DNA from 2 places in the Amycolatopsis sp. NBC_00438 genome. Region 1 is predicted to be linked to the other one. Evidence: riboswitches for the same ligand, from Rfam matches in the RefSeq annotation. Region 1 holds a riboswitch; the other holds the start of a gene.

Region 1 (7,164 bases):
TGACCGTCCAGAGTGGACTGGACGAGGTCGACCAGCACCAGGTGGACGTCGGTGCCGCCGGTCAGCACGCGGACGCCGGCCTCGGCGAGGTCCGGCTGCGACAGCCGCGACGCCAGGATGCGGGAGCCGTCCAGGGTGCGCTGCTGGCGCTCCTTGAACTCCTCGCTCGCGGCGATCTTCAGCGCGACGGCCTTGGCCGCGATGACGTGCTCGAGCGGCCCGCCCTGCTGGCCGGGGAACACCGCCGAGTTGATCTTCTTCGCCAGCTCCTGGCGGCAGAGGATGAGCCCGCCGCGCGGGCCGCCGAGGGTCTTGTGCGTGGTCGTGGTGACGATGTCGGCGTGCGGCACAGGCGACGGGTGCAGCCCGGTCGCGACCAGCCCGGCGAAGTGCGCCATGTCCACCATCAGCTTGGCTTCCACCAGGTCCGCGATGCGGCGGAACTCGGCGAAGTCGAGCTGACGCGGGTACGCGGACCAGCCGGCGATGATCAGCTTCGGCTTGTGCTCGACCGCGAGGCGCTCGATCTCGGCCAGGTCGACGATGCCGGTCTCTTTGTCGACGTGGTAGGCGACGACGTTGTAGAGCTTGCCCGAGAAATTGATCTTCATCCCGTGCGTCAGGTGGCCGCCGTGCGCCAGGTCGAGGCCGAGGATCGTGTCGCCCGGCTTGAGCACGGCGAACATCGCGGCGGCGTTGGCCTGCGCGCCCGAGTGCGGCTGCACGTTGGCGTGCTCGGCGCCGAACAGCGCCTTCGCGCGGTCGATGGCGAGCTGCTCGACGACGTCGACGTGCTCGCAGCCGCCGTAGTAGCGGCGGCCGGGGTAGCCCTCGGCGTACTTGTTGGTCAGCACCGAACCCTGCGCCTCGAGCACGCCCACCGGGGCGAAGTTCTCGGAGGCGATCATCTCCAGGGTCGACTGCTGGCGGGTGAGCTCGTCGGCGACGGCCGCGGCGACCTCGGGGTCGACGTCGGCGAGGTGGGCGTCGAAGGTCGTCATCAGTTCTCCTGGGTGAGCGAGGCGTAGGCGGCGGCGTCGAGCAGCTCGGGGACGTCCCCGGAGAGGCGCACCTTGAGCAGCCAGCCTTCGGCGTAGGGGTCCGAGTTGATCACCTCGGGGGTGTCCGACGTGGTGCCGTTCACCTCGACGACCTCGCCGGAGACCGGCGCGTACAGCTCGCTGACGGACTTGGTCGACTCGACCTCGCCGAACACCTCGCCGGAGGTGATGGTGGCGCCGACCTCGGGCAGCTGGACGAACACGATGTCGCCGAGCGACTCGGCGGCGAACGCGGTGATGCCGACGGTGGCGACGTCACCTTCGACGTTCAGCCACTCGTGTTCCTTGGTGTACTTCAGGTTCTCGGGGATGCTCACGGTGCTGGAGTCCTTTACGCGCGGGAGTAGAAGGGCAGGGCGACGACCTCGACGGGCTCGATCCTGCCCCGGATGTCGACGGAAAGTTCGGTGCCGGGCTCGGTGTACGCCCGATCGACGTACGCCATCGCGATGGGGTGACCCAGCGTGGGCGACAGTGCCCCGCTGGTGATCTCGCCGACTTCCTGACCACCGTCTAGGAGCTTGTAGCCTTGCCGCGGCGCGCGGCGGCCGGTTCCGCGAAGGCCGACCCGCACGCGCGGGACGTCCGCCTTGGACCGCTCTTCGAGGGCCGCGCGGCCGACGAAGTCACCCGGCTTCTCGAACTTGACGACCCGCCCGAGCCCCGCTTCGAACGGGCTCTGGTCGAGGGTGAGCTCGTTGCCGTACAACGGCATCCCGGCTTCGAGGCGCAGGGTGTCGCGGCAGGCCAGGCCCGCCGGGACGAGCCCGTGGCCCTCGCCGGCCTCGGTCAGGATCCGCCAGACCGCCGGGGCCTCGTCGGCCGGGACGAACAGCTCGAAACCGTCCTCGCCGGTGTAGCCGGTGCGGGCGAGCAGGACCTCGTGGCCCTTCACGACCGCCGGCACGCTGGCGTAGTACTTGAGCGCGTCGAGGTCGGCGTCGGTGACCGAACCGAGGATCTTGACGGCGTTCGGGCCCTGGACGGCGATCAGCGCGGTCGTCTCGGACCGGTCGTCGACCACCGCGTCGAAGCCCGCGACCCGCTCGGCGAGCGCGTCGGCGACGACCTTCGCATTGCCCGCGTTCGCGACGACCAGGTAGTGCTCGTCAGCCAGGCGGTAGACGACCAGGTCGTCCAGCACGCCGCCGCCGGCGTCGCAGATCATCGTGTACCGCGCCCGGCCCGGCTTGACCCCGGTGAGGTTGCCGACCAGCGCGTAGTCGAGGACGTCGGCGGCCTGCTTGCCCGTGACGTGGATTTCGGCCATGTGCGAGAGGTCGAACAGCCCGGCCGCCTCGCGGACGGCCTTGTGCTCGGCCAGCTCGCTGGCGTAGCGGACCGGCATGGACCAGCCCGCGAAGTCGGTGAACAGCGCGCCAAGTCCTTTGTGGACTCCGTGCAGGCTGGTCTCTTTCGACGCTGTGGAATTCAAGGGAGAACTCAGCCTTCGTAAGCGTTGAGGGGCGGGCAGGAGCAGACCAGGTTGCGGTCACCGCGGGCGCCGTCGATGCGGCGGACCGGCGGCCAGTACTTGTTCTTGCGCGAGACACCCGCCGGGAAGACGGCCAGCTCGCGGTCGTAGGCCTTGTCCCACTCGCCGACCAGCGTCTCGGCGGTGTGCGGGGCACCGCGCAGCGGCGACGCCTCCGCGGTCCAGGTGCCCTTGGCGACCTCGTCGATCTCGCCGCGGATGGCGATCATCGCGGCGATGAACCGGTCGATCTCGCCCAGGTCCTCGGACTCGGTCGGCTCGACCATCAGCGTGCCGGCGACCGGGAACGACATGGTCGGCGCGTGGAAGCCGTAGTCGATGAGCCGCTTCGCGACGTCGTCGACCGTCACGCCGGTCTCCTTGGTGATCTGGCGCAGGTCGAGGATGCACTCGTGCGCGACCAGGCCGTCCTGGCCCGTGTAGAGCACCGGGTAGTGCGGGGCCAGGCGCGAGGCGACGTAGTTCGCGGCCAGCACGGCGACCTTCGTCGCGGCGGTCAGGCCGGGCGCGCCCATCATCCGGACGTAAGCCCAGGAGATCGGCAGGATCGACGCCGAGCCGTACGGCGCGCCGCTGATCGGGCCGACGCCGGTGGCCGGACCGGCCTGCTCCAGCAGCGGGTGGTTGGGCAGGAACGGCGCGAGGTGCGCGCGCACCGCGACCGGGCCGACGCCGGGGCCGCCACCGCCGTGCGGGATGCAGAAGGTCTTGTGCAGGTTCAGGTGCGAGACGTCGCCGCCGAACTCGCCCGGCTTGGCCAGGCCCAGCAGGGCGTTGAGGTTCGCGCCGTCGACGTACACCTGGCCGCCGCCGTCGTGCACGATCTTGGCCAGCTCGTCGATCGAGTGCTCGTACACGCCGTGCGTGGACGGGTAGGTGACCATGATCGCGGCGAGCGTGTCCCGGTGCGCGTCCACTTTGGACCGCAGGTCGGCCAGGTCGACGTTGCCCTCGTCGGTGCACTTGACGACGACCACGCGCATCCCGGCGAGCACCGCGGACGCGGCGTTGGTGCCGTGCGCGGACGACGGGATCAGGCAGACGTCGCGAGCTTCGTCGCCGTTGGAGCGGTGGTAGGCGCGGATCGCGAGAAGCCCGGCCAGCTCGCCCTGGCTGCCCGCGTTCGGCTGCAGCGACACCTTGTCGTAGCCGGTGACCTCGGCCAGCCACTCGGCCAGCTGCGCGACGAGGACGTGGTAGCCCTCGGCGTCCTCGGCCGGCGCGAACGGGTGGATGCCGGCGAACTCGCGCCAGCTGATCGGCTCCATCTCGGTGGTGGCGTTCAGCTTCATCGTGCAGGAGCCGAGCGGGATCATGCCGCGATCGAGCGCGTAGTCCTGGTCGGACAGCCGGCGCAGGTAGCGCAGCATCGCCGTCTCGGAGCGGTGGCTGCCGAAGACCTCGTGGCCCATGAAGCCGCTCTCGCGGGCCAGGCCGTTGGGCAGCGCGACGCCGTCCCGCGCGTCCTCGTCGACGCCGAACGCGCGCAGGACCTTCTCGGTGATCGCGGGGGTGCTGACCTCGTCGAAGGCGACGCGCACGTGGTCGGCGTCGACGTGGCCGAGGTTGACGCCGGCCGCGCGGGCGGCGGCGTGGACGTCGGCCGCCTGGCCCGGGACGTGCGCGACGACGGTGTCGAAGAAGGACTCGTGCACGACCTCGACGCCGGTCTTGCGCAGCGCGTCGGCGAAGCCCGCGGCCAGGCCGTGGACGCGCTGGGCGATCCGCTTGAGACCGTCCGGGCCGTGGTAGACCGCGTACATCGCGGCCAGCACGGCCGGCAGGACCTGCGCGGTGCAGATGTTGGACGTCGCCTTCTCGCGGCGGATGTGCTGCTCACGGGTCTGCAGCGCCAGCCGATAGGCCGGGTTGCCGTCGGCGTCGACCGAGACGCCGACCAGGCGCCCGGGCAGCGAGCGCTCGAGCCCGGCGCGGACCGACATGAACCCGGCGTGCGGGCCGCCGTAGCCGAGCGGGACGCCGAAGCGCTGCGTCGACCCGGCGGCGACGTCGGCGCCGAACTCGCCGGGCGAGGTGATCAGCGTCAGCGAGAGCAGGTCGGCGGCGACGGTGAACAGGGCGCCCGCCGTCTTCGCCGACTCGGAAATCGCGTGGTAGAAACCGCGGCCGCGCAGCACGCCGGACGCGCCGGGGTACTGGACGACAACGCCGAAGAAGTCCTCGGGGAGCCCGGTCAGCAGGTCGCGGACCTCGACCTCGATGCCCAGCGCCTCGACGCGGGTCCGCACGACGGCGATGGTCTGCGGCAGGCACTCGGCGTCGAGCACGACCTTGTTCGACTTCGACTTGGACGCGCGGCGCATCAGCGTGACGGCCTCGGCGACGGCGGTCGACTCGTCCAGCAGGGACGCGTTCGCGGTGGCCAGCCCGGTCAGGTCGGCGACCATCGTCTGGAAGTTGAGCAGCGCTTCGAGGCGGCCCTGGGAGATTTCCGGCTGGTACGGCGTGTAGGCGGTGTACCAGGCGGGGTTCTCGAGGACGTTGCGCCGGATCACGCCGGGGGTGACGGTGTCGGAGTAGCCGAGCCCGATCATCTGCGTCATCGGCCGGTTACGCGCGGCGAGCGCCCGCAGCTCCGCGGTGGCGTCCTCTTCGGACGCGGCGGGCGGGAGGACCAGGTCGCGAGTGACGCGGATCGCACTCGGCACGGCCGCTTCGAGCAGCGCGTCGAGGGATCCGTAGCCGCACTCGGCGAGCATCTTGGCGCGTTCGGCCTCGGACGGGCCGATGTGGCGGGCGTCGAACTGCGTAGAGGTGATCGGGAGCTCCTCGGGCCGGGCACCGGGCACAACGGTGCGCTGGGAACTCCCCCTCTGTCATGGCACCTGAGAGTTTCACCGTGTCAGACACGGCTTTCACCTTGGGTGAGGCGCGGGTGCGCCTGCTTTCCAGAGTGGCCTCGCACGAAGCGGTAGCAGGTACCTGAGAGATTCCGGGGAGTTTGCTCCTTCGGTGCCCCACTGACTTCGTGAGGGCTCTCCCGCCTCGGCTCGACGGCCCGATCTGCAGTTATGGCGGCTACCGTACCTGCCGGGTTCGACCCCCGTCTACTTCACCCGGCCAACACCACACCGGTTCTCGAGCCCGCCTCGACCGGCGGCCCGCTTCGTGACCGCGCTCACCAGTGGTGGCGGGCGGCGGACCCGGCCCGACGGCAGCACCAGCCGCTTCAACGGCCCGCCCAGCGGGACCGGCGGCAGGCCCGCGCCGAGCAGGATGTGCTCGACCACCTGCTCCGCGAGCCACGCCACCGCGTCGTTCAGCCGGTCGAGGTCGGGCCGGTCGCCGTCGAAGACGTCGGCGTCGTCCAAGATCACCTCGAAGTACTCCCCCGGCAGCCGGGCGACCACCGCGTCGACGGCGGCCTCGATCGCGCGGGCGCCTTCCGCGGGGTCGGCGAAGCCCGCCTCGAGCAGTGGCTCGCGGTAGATCCGGGCGGCGCGGGCGCGCATCCGCGGGCCGTAGCGGACCACGACCGGGAGCCGGCCGCTCAGGTCCGGGACGGCGAGGCCGTGCAGCAGCATGATCGGCGGCACGCTGTGCACCAGGCGCGGCGCCGGCTCGGCCAGTTCGCGCGCGGTGATCCGGAGCCGGTCGGCCCTCGCGTCCGGCAGGCCGAAGTAGCGGAAGTCGACGTTGCCGAACCCGAGGCCGTCGGCGACCAGCGACGCCAGCAGCTCGCCGTAGCCCCAGATCGGCGACAGCACCACGACCGGCGGCGCCGTCACCAGCGGCGGTGACGGCGAGGGCGGGCGTGACGCCTCCTGCTCGGGCACCTGGATCATCAGCCGCGGCGGGTCGTCCCAGTCGTGCGGCTCGGCGACCCGCCAGTACAGCCCGAGCGGCTGCCACAGGCCGCCGAGGATCTCGCGCTCGACGATCCGCCGTGCTTCGGCGTCGGAATGCGGGAAGTCCCGGGGCGGCACGATCCCGACGTAGTGGTGGTAGGTGACGCGGATCTCGTCGCCGCGGGTCGCCGAGCGGATCCGCATCTCCCAGTCGATCGGCGACGCGGCGATCGCGTTCGCCACCTGCGTGCCGGGCGACGAGTAGACGAGCGCGGTCGCCTGCCGCAGGAAGTCCCCGGCCCGGTCGATGCCTTCCCGCAGCGACTTCGCGGCCTGCGCGACGTGCACCGGGCTGACCAGCGATTCCGGCAACACCCCGGCGACGCGCAGCAGCTCGGCCTCGCCGAGCCCGGTGACCTCGGCGAGCTGCGCCCAGTGGTCGAAGACGGTCACCTTCGGCGCGTGCCGGTGTTCGATCCAGCTGCGCAGGGTCGACGTCGGCACGCCGATCCGCCGTGCGGCCTCGTCGAAGGAGAGGCCGCGGGCCCGGATCCCGGCCCGGACCGCTTCCGCCCACTCGTCGGCGCGCCACTGCGTCACCTCACAAAGCTAACGAAACCCGCTAGCTTTGCGCAGGGACAAAACGCCCACGCCGCGACAACGCTGGTGAGCATGACCACCACCGTTCTCGCCCTGACCCTCATCGTCGGCGTGCTCACCTTCGCCGCCGGCGCCTTCCTCGCCGCCGAGGTCGCCACCCGCATCCTGCGGCGCCGCGAACGCGAGATCTCCGAGGAGC
Region 2 (7,164 bases), 3.6 Mb from region 1:
TGCAGCGTGACCAGGTCGATCAGGGACCGGTCGGCCCACTGCGGGTAGGTGAGCTGGAACTGCCAGCGGTCCAGCGGGACGTCGGTCGGGTCCTGCTCGCGGGTCCAGGCGAAGCTCTTGGCGAAGTCGTCCAGGACCGCGCCCGCGACGTCGCCGGGCTGGGCCTTGAGCACCTCGATCGCGAACCGGTGCGCGAGCGCCGCCTTGTCCGCGCCGGGCGGCAGCGGGCCGGGCCAGTTCGGGTCGAGGTCGGCGTGGGTGTAGTTGTCCACGAGCCGCGTCTCGCGCGGTTCGGCCGGGCAGAACACCTGCAGCTCCGGCGCCAGGTGCAGGTTCGCGCAGTCGGCGACGGCGGCGGTGCGGCCGTAGAGCATGTTCCCCGACGGCCCGGTCAGGCCCCACTTGCCGGTCTCGGAGTGCAGCCGCGCGGAGTAGGGCACGACCACGACGAGGATCCCCAGCAGGCCGGCGCCCGCGCGGCGCCAGCCCGCCCAGTACCGCCACGCGCCCCCGGCGACGACCAGGTAGACCAGCAGCGGCAGGGCCAGCGAGATGCCGATCAGCCGCACGAGCACGGCGAAGCCGACGAGCAGCCCCGCGATCCCGGCACGCTTCCAGCCGGGGGCGCCGCGGCCGAGCAGCACCCAGAGCAGCCCGAGCAGCACCGCCTCGAAGACGACCTCGGACATGACGTTCTGCTCGATCTGCAGCTGGTAGGCGTCGAGCAGCACCGGGGCCGCGGCGAGCGCGCCGACCCACGGGCGGCCGCCGAGGCGCAGCACGAGCGCGTAGACGCCGATCGCGATCAGCAGGCCGCCGGCGTGCTGCGCGGCCGCGACCCACGCCAGGCCGCCGACCGCCAGCAGCGGGCGCAGCACCAGGTCGTACCCGATCGGGTCGAGCTGGTCGGCGCGCAGTGCGTGCAGGTTGTCGATGTAGCGGAACGAGTCGATGTAGAGCAGGGCCGGCCGGTAGGCGAGCCAGGTGAGCACCCGCAGGACGATCGCCGGGACCAGCAGCAGGAGCAGAAGCCAGTGGCGGCGGAGGAAACCGGACACGCCCGCGGTCACTCCGTCGCGTTCGGACGCTCGAGACCGGAGAAGTACTTCCACGCCGTGGCGAGCCCGTCGGTCAGGGACATCGACGGCCGGTAGCCGATCGTCTCCGCGCTGCCCGAGACGTCGACGACCACCGCGGGCATCTCCCCCGCCGGCGCGTCGACGTGCTGCACCGGCAGCTCCGCGCCGGTCACCTCGCGCACGGCTTCGACCATTTCCAGCACCGAAACCGACTTGCCGGCGCCGACGATCGCGGTGCCGGAGTAGCCGCTGTCGACGGCCAGGGTGATCGCGTGGACGACGTCGTCGACGTGCACGAGGTCGCGACGCTGCTGCCCGTCGCCGTAGACGCGGACGCCGGTGCCGTTCAGCGCCGCGCGCATCATCCGCGGCACGAAACTGTCCTTGTGGGACATTCCCGGTCCGTAGACGTTGGTGAACCGCAAGGCACACGTCGTCATGCCGTACGCGCCCGCGTAGCCGGACAGCAGCATTTCGCACGCCGCTTTGGTGGCGCCGTAGGGCGTCAGCGGCCGCGGCGGCAGGTCCGGCGTGATGGTCGCGCCGCCGACGTTGCCGATCACCGCGTTCGTCGACGCGAGCACGAAGCCCGGCACTTCGAGGCGCCGGGCCAGTTCCAGCAGTTCCTGCGTCACGAGGACGTTGTCGGCGAAGGTCTGCTCCGGCAGTTCGACCGAGCGCAGCACGGAAGTCAGCGCGGCGAGGTGCACGATGGCCGCGGTCTCCGGCGTGACGGCCTCTTCGCGGACGGCCGCGTCGCGGAGTTCGCCGGTCACCACGCGGACGCCGGCCGGCTCGTCCGGGAACGGCACCCGGTCGACGACGGTCACCGGAACGCCCCGCTCGCGGAAGGCACGCACGACGGCGCGGCCGATGAAGCCGCTGCCCCCGGTCACGACCACGGACGTCCGATCCGGACCACCACCACTCGCCATGGCGCCAACCTACCTCCCGCCCCTGTGAGGCCGGCGCAAGCCCGGACCTAGGCGAACGCCTCCGGCGGCGGGCAGGAACAGACGAGGCTCCGGTCACCTGCCGCGCCGTCGATGCGACGCACCGGCGGCCAGATCTTCGCCGCGCCGACGCCGGCCGGGAACACCGCCGTTTCGCGGCTGTAGGGCCGGTCCCACTCGCCGGTGACGCAGCGCGCCGTGTGCGGCGCGTGCCGCAGGGGCGAGTCCGCCAGAGGCCACTCCCCCGCCGCGACCCGGTCGATCTCGGCGCGGATCGCGATCATCGCCGCGCAGAAACGGTCCAGCTCGGCCAGGTCCTCGCTCTCGGTCGGCTCCACCATGAGCGTGCCCGGGACCGGGAACGACATCGTCGGCGCGTGCAGGCCGTAGTCCGCCAGCCGCTTGGCGACGTCGTCGACCGTGACGCCGGTGGCCTTCGTCAGCGGGCGGAGGTCGAGGACGCACTCGTGCGCGACGAGTCCTTCGTGGCCGGCGTAGAGCACCGGGTAGTGCTCGCCGAGCCGCCGCGCGACGTAGTTGGCGTTGGCCACCGCGACGAGCGTCGCCCGGCGAAGCCCGGACGCGCCCATCATCCGGATGTACGCCCACGAGATCGGCAGGATCGACGCGCTGCCCCACGGCGCCGCGCTGACCGGGCCGACGCCGGTCGCCGGTCCCGCGGCGGGCTGCAGCGGGTGGTTCGGCAGGAATGGCGCGAGGTGCGCGCGGACGCCGATCGGGCCGACACCCGGCCCGCCGCCGCCGTGCGGGACGCAGAACGTCTTGTGCAGGTTGAGGTGCGAGACGTCGGCGCCGAACCGGCCGTACTGCGCCACGCCGATGAGGGCGTTGAGGTTGGCGCCGTCGACGTACACCTGGCCGCCGGCGTCGTGCACCAGCGCGCAGACCTCGCCGACGGTGTCCTCGTAGACCCCGTGCGTCGACGGGTAGGTGATCATGACGGCCGCGAGGTCGGCGCGGTGCTCGTCCACTGTGGACTTCAGGTGCCCGAGGTCGATGTTGCCGCCGTCGTCGCAGCGGACCACGACCACGCGCATGCCGGCCATCACGGCACTGGCGGCGTTGGTCCCGTGCGCGCTGGCCGGGATCAGGCAGACGTCGCGCTCCCCCTCGCCGCGCGAGCGGTGGTACGCGCGGATGGCCAGCAGGCCGGCGAACTCACCCTGGCTGCCGGCGTTGGGCTGCAGGGAAACCGCGTCGTAGCCGGTGATCCGGGCCAGCCAGGCCTCGAGGTCCGCGACGACCGTCAGCAGGCCCGCGGCGTCGTCGGCCGGCGCGAACGGGTGCAGGCCGGCGAACTCCGGCCAGGTGACCGGTTCCATCTCCGCGGTGGCGTTGAGTTTCATCGTGCACGAGCCGAGCGGGATCATGCTGCGGTCGAGCGCGACGTCCTTGTCGGACAGTTCCCGCAGGTACCGCAGCAACGCGGTTTCGGACCGGTGGGCGTGGAAGACCGGGTGGCCCAGGAACGCGCTCGTGCGCCGCAGTGGCGCCGGGAGCGCGTCGGCGGTGTCCTCGTCCAGGCCGTCCACATCGGACACCGAGACGCCGAACGCCTTCCACACCAGCGAAAGCCGTTCGCGTGTGGTCGTCTCGTCGCAGGCGACGCCGACGTGGTCGTCGTCGATCCGCCGCAGGTTCAGCCCGAGGTCACGGGCCGTGGCGACGACCTCGGCCGCGCGGCCCGGCACCGCCGCGGTGATCGTGTCGAAGAACTCGCCGTGCACGACTTCGACCCCGCCCTCGCAGAGGCCGGCCGCGAGCACGGTCGCCATCCGGTGGGCCCGCAGCGCGATCCCGCGCAGCCCGTCGGGGCCGTGGTAGACCACGTACATCGACGCCATCACGGCCAGCAGGACCTGCGCGGTGCAGATGTTCGACGTCGCTTTCTCGCGGCGGATGTGCTGCTCGCGGGTCTGCAGGGCCAGCCGGTACGCGGGCGCGCCGTCGGCGTCCTTCGCGACGCCGACCAGCCGCCCGGGCAGCTGCCGCTCCAAACCCCGGCGGACGGCCAGGTACGCCGCGTGCGGCCCGCCGAAGCCCAGCGGGACGCCGAACCGCTGCGTCGAGCCGATCGCGACGTCGGCGCCCAGCTCGCCGGGCGGCCGCAGCAACGTCAGGGCGAGCGGGTCGGCGGCGACGATCACCGCCGCGCCGTGCTTCTTGGCGTCGGCGATGGTGAAGTCGAACTCGCGGACCGCGCCCGAGGCGCCCGGGTAGGCCAGCAGGATGCCGAAGAAGTCGCCGCCGAGGCCGAGGCCGGTCAAGCCCTGGGACAGGTCTTCGACGACCAGCTCGATGCCCAGCGGCTCGGCACGGGTCCGGAGCACGGCGAGGGTCTGGGGCAGGGTGTCCTCGTCGACGACGAACCGGTGGGACGCCGATTTGCCGGCACGGCGGACGAGCGTCATCGCCTCGGCCGCGGCGGTGGCCTCGTCGAGCAGGGACGCGTTCGCGACGGGCAGGCCGGTCAGGTCGGCGATCATCGTCTGGAAGTTGAGGAGCGCTTCGAGCCGGCCTTGCGAGATTTCCGGCTGGTAGGGCGTGTAGGCGGTGTACCAAGCCGGGTTCTCGAGCACGTTGCGGCGGATCACCGGCGGGGTCACGGTGTCGTGGTAGCCGAGGCCGATCATCTGGGCCATCGGCCGGTTCCGCGCGGCCAGCGCCCGCAGTTCGGCGAGCGCCTGGGCTTCGGTAGCCGCGGGCGGCAGGTCGAGAGGCTCGGCGGACGCGCGCAGCGACTCGGGAACGGCCCGCTCGGCGAGTTCGTCGAGGGAGGCGACGCCGATGACGTCGAGGATGTGGCGGAGTTCGTCCGGACCGGGCCCGATGTGCCGGTCAGCGAAGGGAATGCCCTGTTCCAGAGAGGCGAGTGACGGCTCCACGACGGCCTCCTGCGAACATGACCACGGCCGGGGGGTCCGGGGGCAGAGCCCGCCGGGCGGGGCGTGGGGGTTGCACCCCCACAAAACACCAGGTAGGCGACGGGCGAGCCTGCGAGCCCGAAGCCGTACCCTCCCCACTCTGTCCGTACCCCGAAGGGGCGCCTGAGAGTTTCGCCCGAGGTTGAGCCGGGCTTGCACCGTCGGCGGGGCCATCAGGCTGTGTCCTGACGACCCGCTTTCCAGAGGCGTCTAGACCGCGCGGTCCAGGGTGCCTGAGAGGTTCCGGGGAGGATTTGCTCCTTCGGCGCCGGACTCGAGGTTGTGGTCCGGACTCTCCCGCGCGGTTTCGTCGACTGCCCGGATCACCTTACTCCGGCTGCCGCGGAGATGATCACCCGGTACGACGGGCGTTGCGGCGCTGGGTGAGCTCGTCCGGTTCGTGCGCCTCGACGATGCCACCGTCGGCGCGTTCGGCCGGGAACTCGTGGATGGTGCCGCTGATCTCCTGCATCGCCCCGCTGACCGCGATGCCGAACACGCCCTGGCCGCCCTGGAGCAGATCGACGATCTCCTCCGGCGAGGTGCATTCGTAGACCGTGGTGCCGTCGGAGAACAGGGTGACCTTCGCGAGGTCGCGGACCCCGCGGACGGACAGGTGGTCGACCGCGACCCGGATGTTCTGCAATGAGACCCCGGTGTCCAGCAGCCGCTTGACGACCTTGAGGACCAGGATGTCCTTGAACGAGTACAGCCGCTGCGAGCCGGAGCCGTGCGCGGTGCGGATACTGGGCGCGATCAGCTTCGTCCGGGCCCAGTAGTCGAGCTGACGGTAGGTGATCCCGGCGATCTGGCACGCGGCCGGACCGCGGTAGCCCACGAGCTCGTCAGGCAGCGAGTCGTCGGGGAACAGTTCACCCTGCTCACCAGCCGCGACCTGAACAGGCTGCTTCTCGGAACCAGCCTCGACCACGCAAGCCTCCCCTCGCCCGACCAGGCGGCCGGCGAATGACAGCCGGACAGGACCCAGAGCGGGACCCACCGGAGATCAACCGCCACGATCCGGCCCCAGACCGTGAATCACATCGTGGCGATTTACCTCCTTCGACGGTAAGCGCCCGGACAGGGCCGGTCAACGCGACGCGCGGCAAGCCTCAACGGTCGGATGAGCGTTTGAGCCGTTCGCCGTACCCCGGAGGCAGTGGTTCAAACCTCCTGGACGCTTTTACTCAGTCGTGTTAATTTTTACTCATGCAAGTAAAGACCGAACTCATGGCCGAACTGGGCCTCAGCGTGACCGAGGCCGCGCGCCGCGCGCAGATCCTCGGCGCGACGATCGGCGTCATCAACGACCTCGGGTACCGCAAGGCCACGTTCGCCAAGATCCGCGAACGCGCCGGGCTCAGCAGCACCCGGATGATCTCGTACCACTTCACCAACAAGGCCGGCCTGATGCAGGCGGTGCTGAGCACGGTCGTCGAGACGAAGAACGCGTTCCTCCGGGAACGCACCGGCGGCGGCCTGGACCCGGCCGACCGTGCCGGCTACCTGCGGGCGCACATCGAGACGTCGATCGCGTTCCTGCGCGCGTACCCGGATTGCGTGCGGGTGCTGACGGAGATGGCCGCCAACGCCGACGACGCCGAGAACTGGGCGATGACGAAGGTCCTGGTCGACGACATGCGGGTGCACGGCCTGGCCCGCCAGCTCAAGCAGGGCCAGGCCGAGGGCGCGTTCGGCGCGTTCACACCCGAGGTGATGGCGATGTCGATCGCCCAGGCGATCGACGGCGTGGCGGCGGCCTACACGGCCGACCCGTCGCTGGACCTGGAGCTCTACGGCCGGGAGGTCGCCGACACGTTCGCCCGGGCGACCGCTCCCTGAGCGTCGAGGGCCCGGTCGAGGCGTTCCTCGAGCCGGGCCTTCGGCTGCGCCCCCACGACGGTCAGCACCGGCTCACCGCCCGAGAAGAGGATCATCGTCGGCAGCGACATGACCTGGTACGCGCGGGTCGCCTCCGGGTTCTCGTCCGAGTTGATCTTGCGCACGGCGAGGGTACCGGCGCGTTCGCGGGCCAGCTCGGCCAGCACGGGCGCGATCATCCGGCACGGCGGGCACCAGGTGGCCCAGAACTCGACCAGCACCGGGACGTCGCCGCCCAGCACCTCGGCGGCGAACGTCGCATCGGTGACGTCAGTGACCTCTGGGGCGATTTCGGACATGACAGGG

Evidence for each region. A riboswitch is a leader RNA that binds a small molecule or an ion and turns the genes downstream of it on or off. The one in region 1 is predicted to bind glycine.
Region 2: another riboswitch for glycine. It lies ahead of gcvP (aminomethyl-transferring glycine dehydrogenase); the one in region 1 lies ahead of gcvP (aminomethyl-transferring glycine dehydrogenase).

The regions. Positions count from the first base shown of each region.
Region 1 covers NZ_CP107923.1:6,152,348-6,159,511, forward strand. The annotation lists gene glyA (serine hydroxymethyltransferase) at 1-1,001, opposite strand, end outside; gene gcvH (glycine cleavage system protein GcvH) at 1,001-1,378, opposite strand; gene gcvT (glycine cleavage system aminomethyltransferase GcvT) at 1,393-2,496, opposite strand; gene gcvP (aminomethyl-transferring glycine dehydrogenase) at 2,505-5,336, opposite strand; glycine riboswitch at 5,477-5,570, opposite strand; gene OG494_RS27400 (helix-turn-helix domain-containing protein) at 5,625-6,965, opposite strand; gene OG494_RS27405 (hypothetical protein) at 7,038-7,164, shown strand, end outside.
Region 2 covers NZ_CP107923.1:2,535,298-2,542,461, reverse strand. The annotation lists gene OG494_RS11865 (glycosyltransferase family 2 protein) at 1-1,058, opposite strand, end outside; gene OG494_RS11860 (NAD-dependent epimerase/dehydratase family protein) at 1,067-2,014, opposite strand; gene gcvP (aminomethyl-transferring glycine dehydrogenase) at 2,062-4,938, opposite strand; glycine riboswitch at 5,188-5,287, opposite strand; gene OG494_RS11850 (MerR family transcriptional regulator) at 5,330-5,908, opposite strand; gene OG494_RS11845 (TetR/AcrR family transcriptional regulator) at 6,187-6,819, shown strand; gene trxA (thioredoxin) at 6,771-7,157, opposite strand.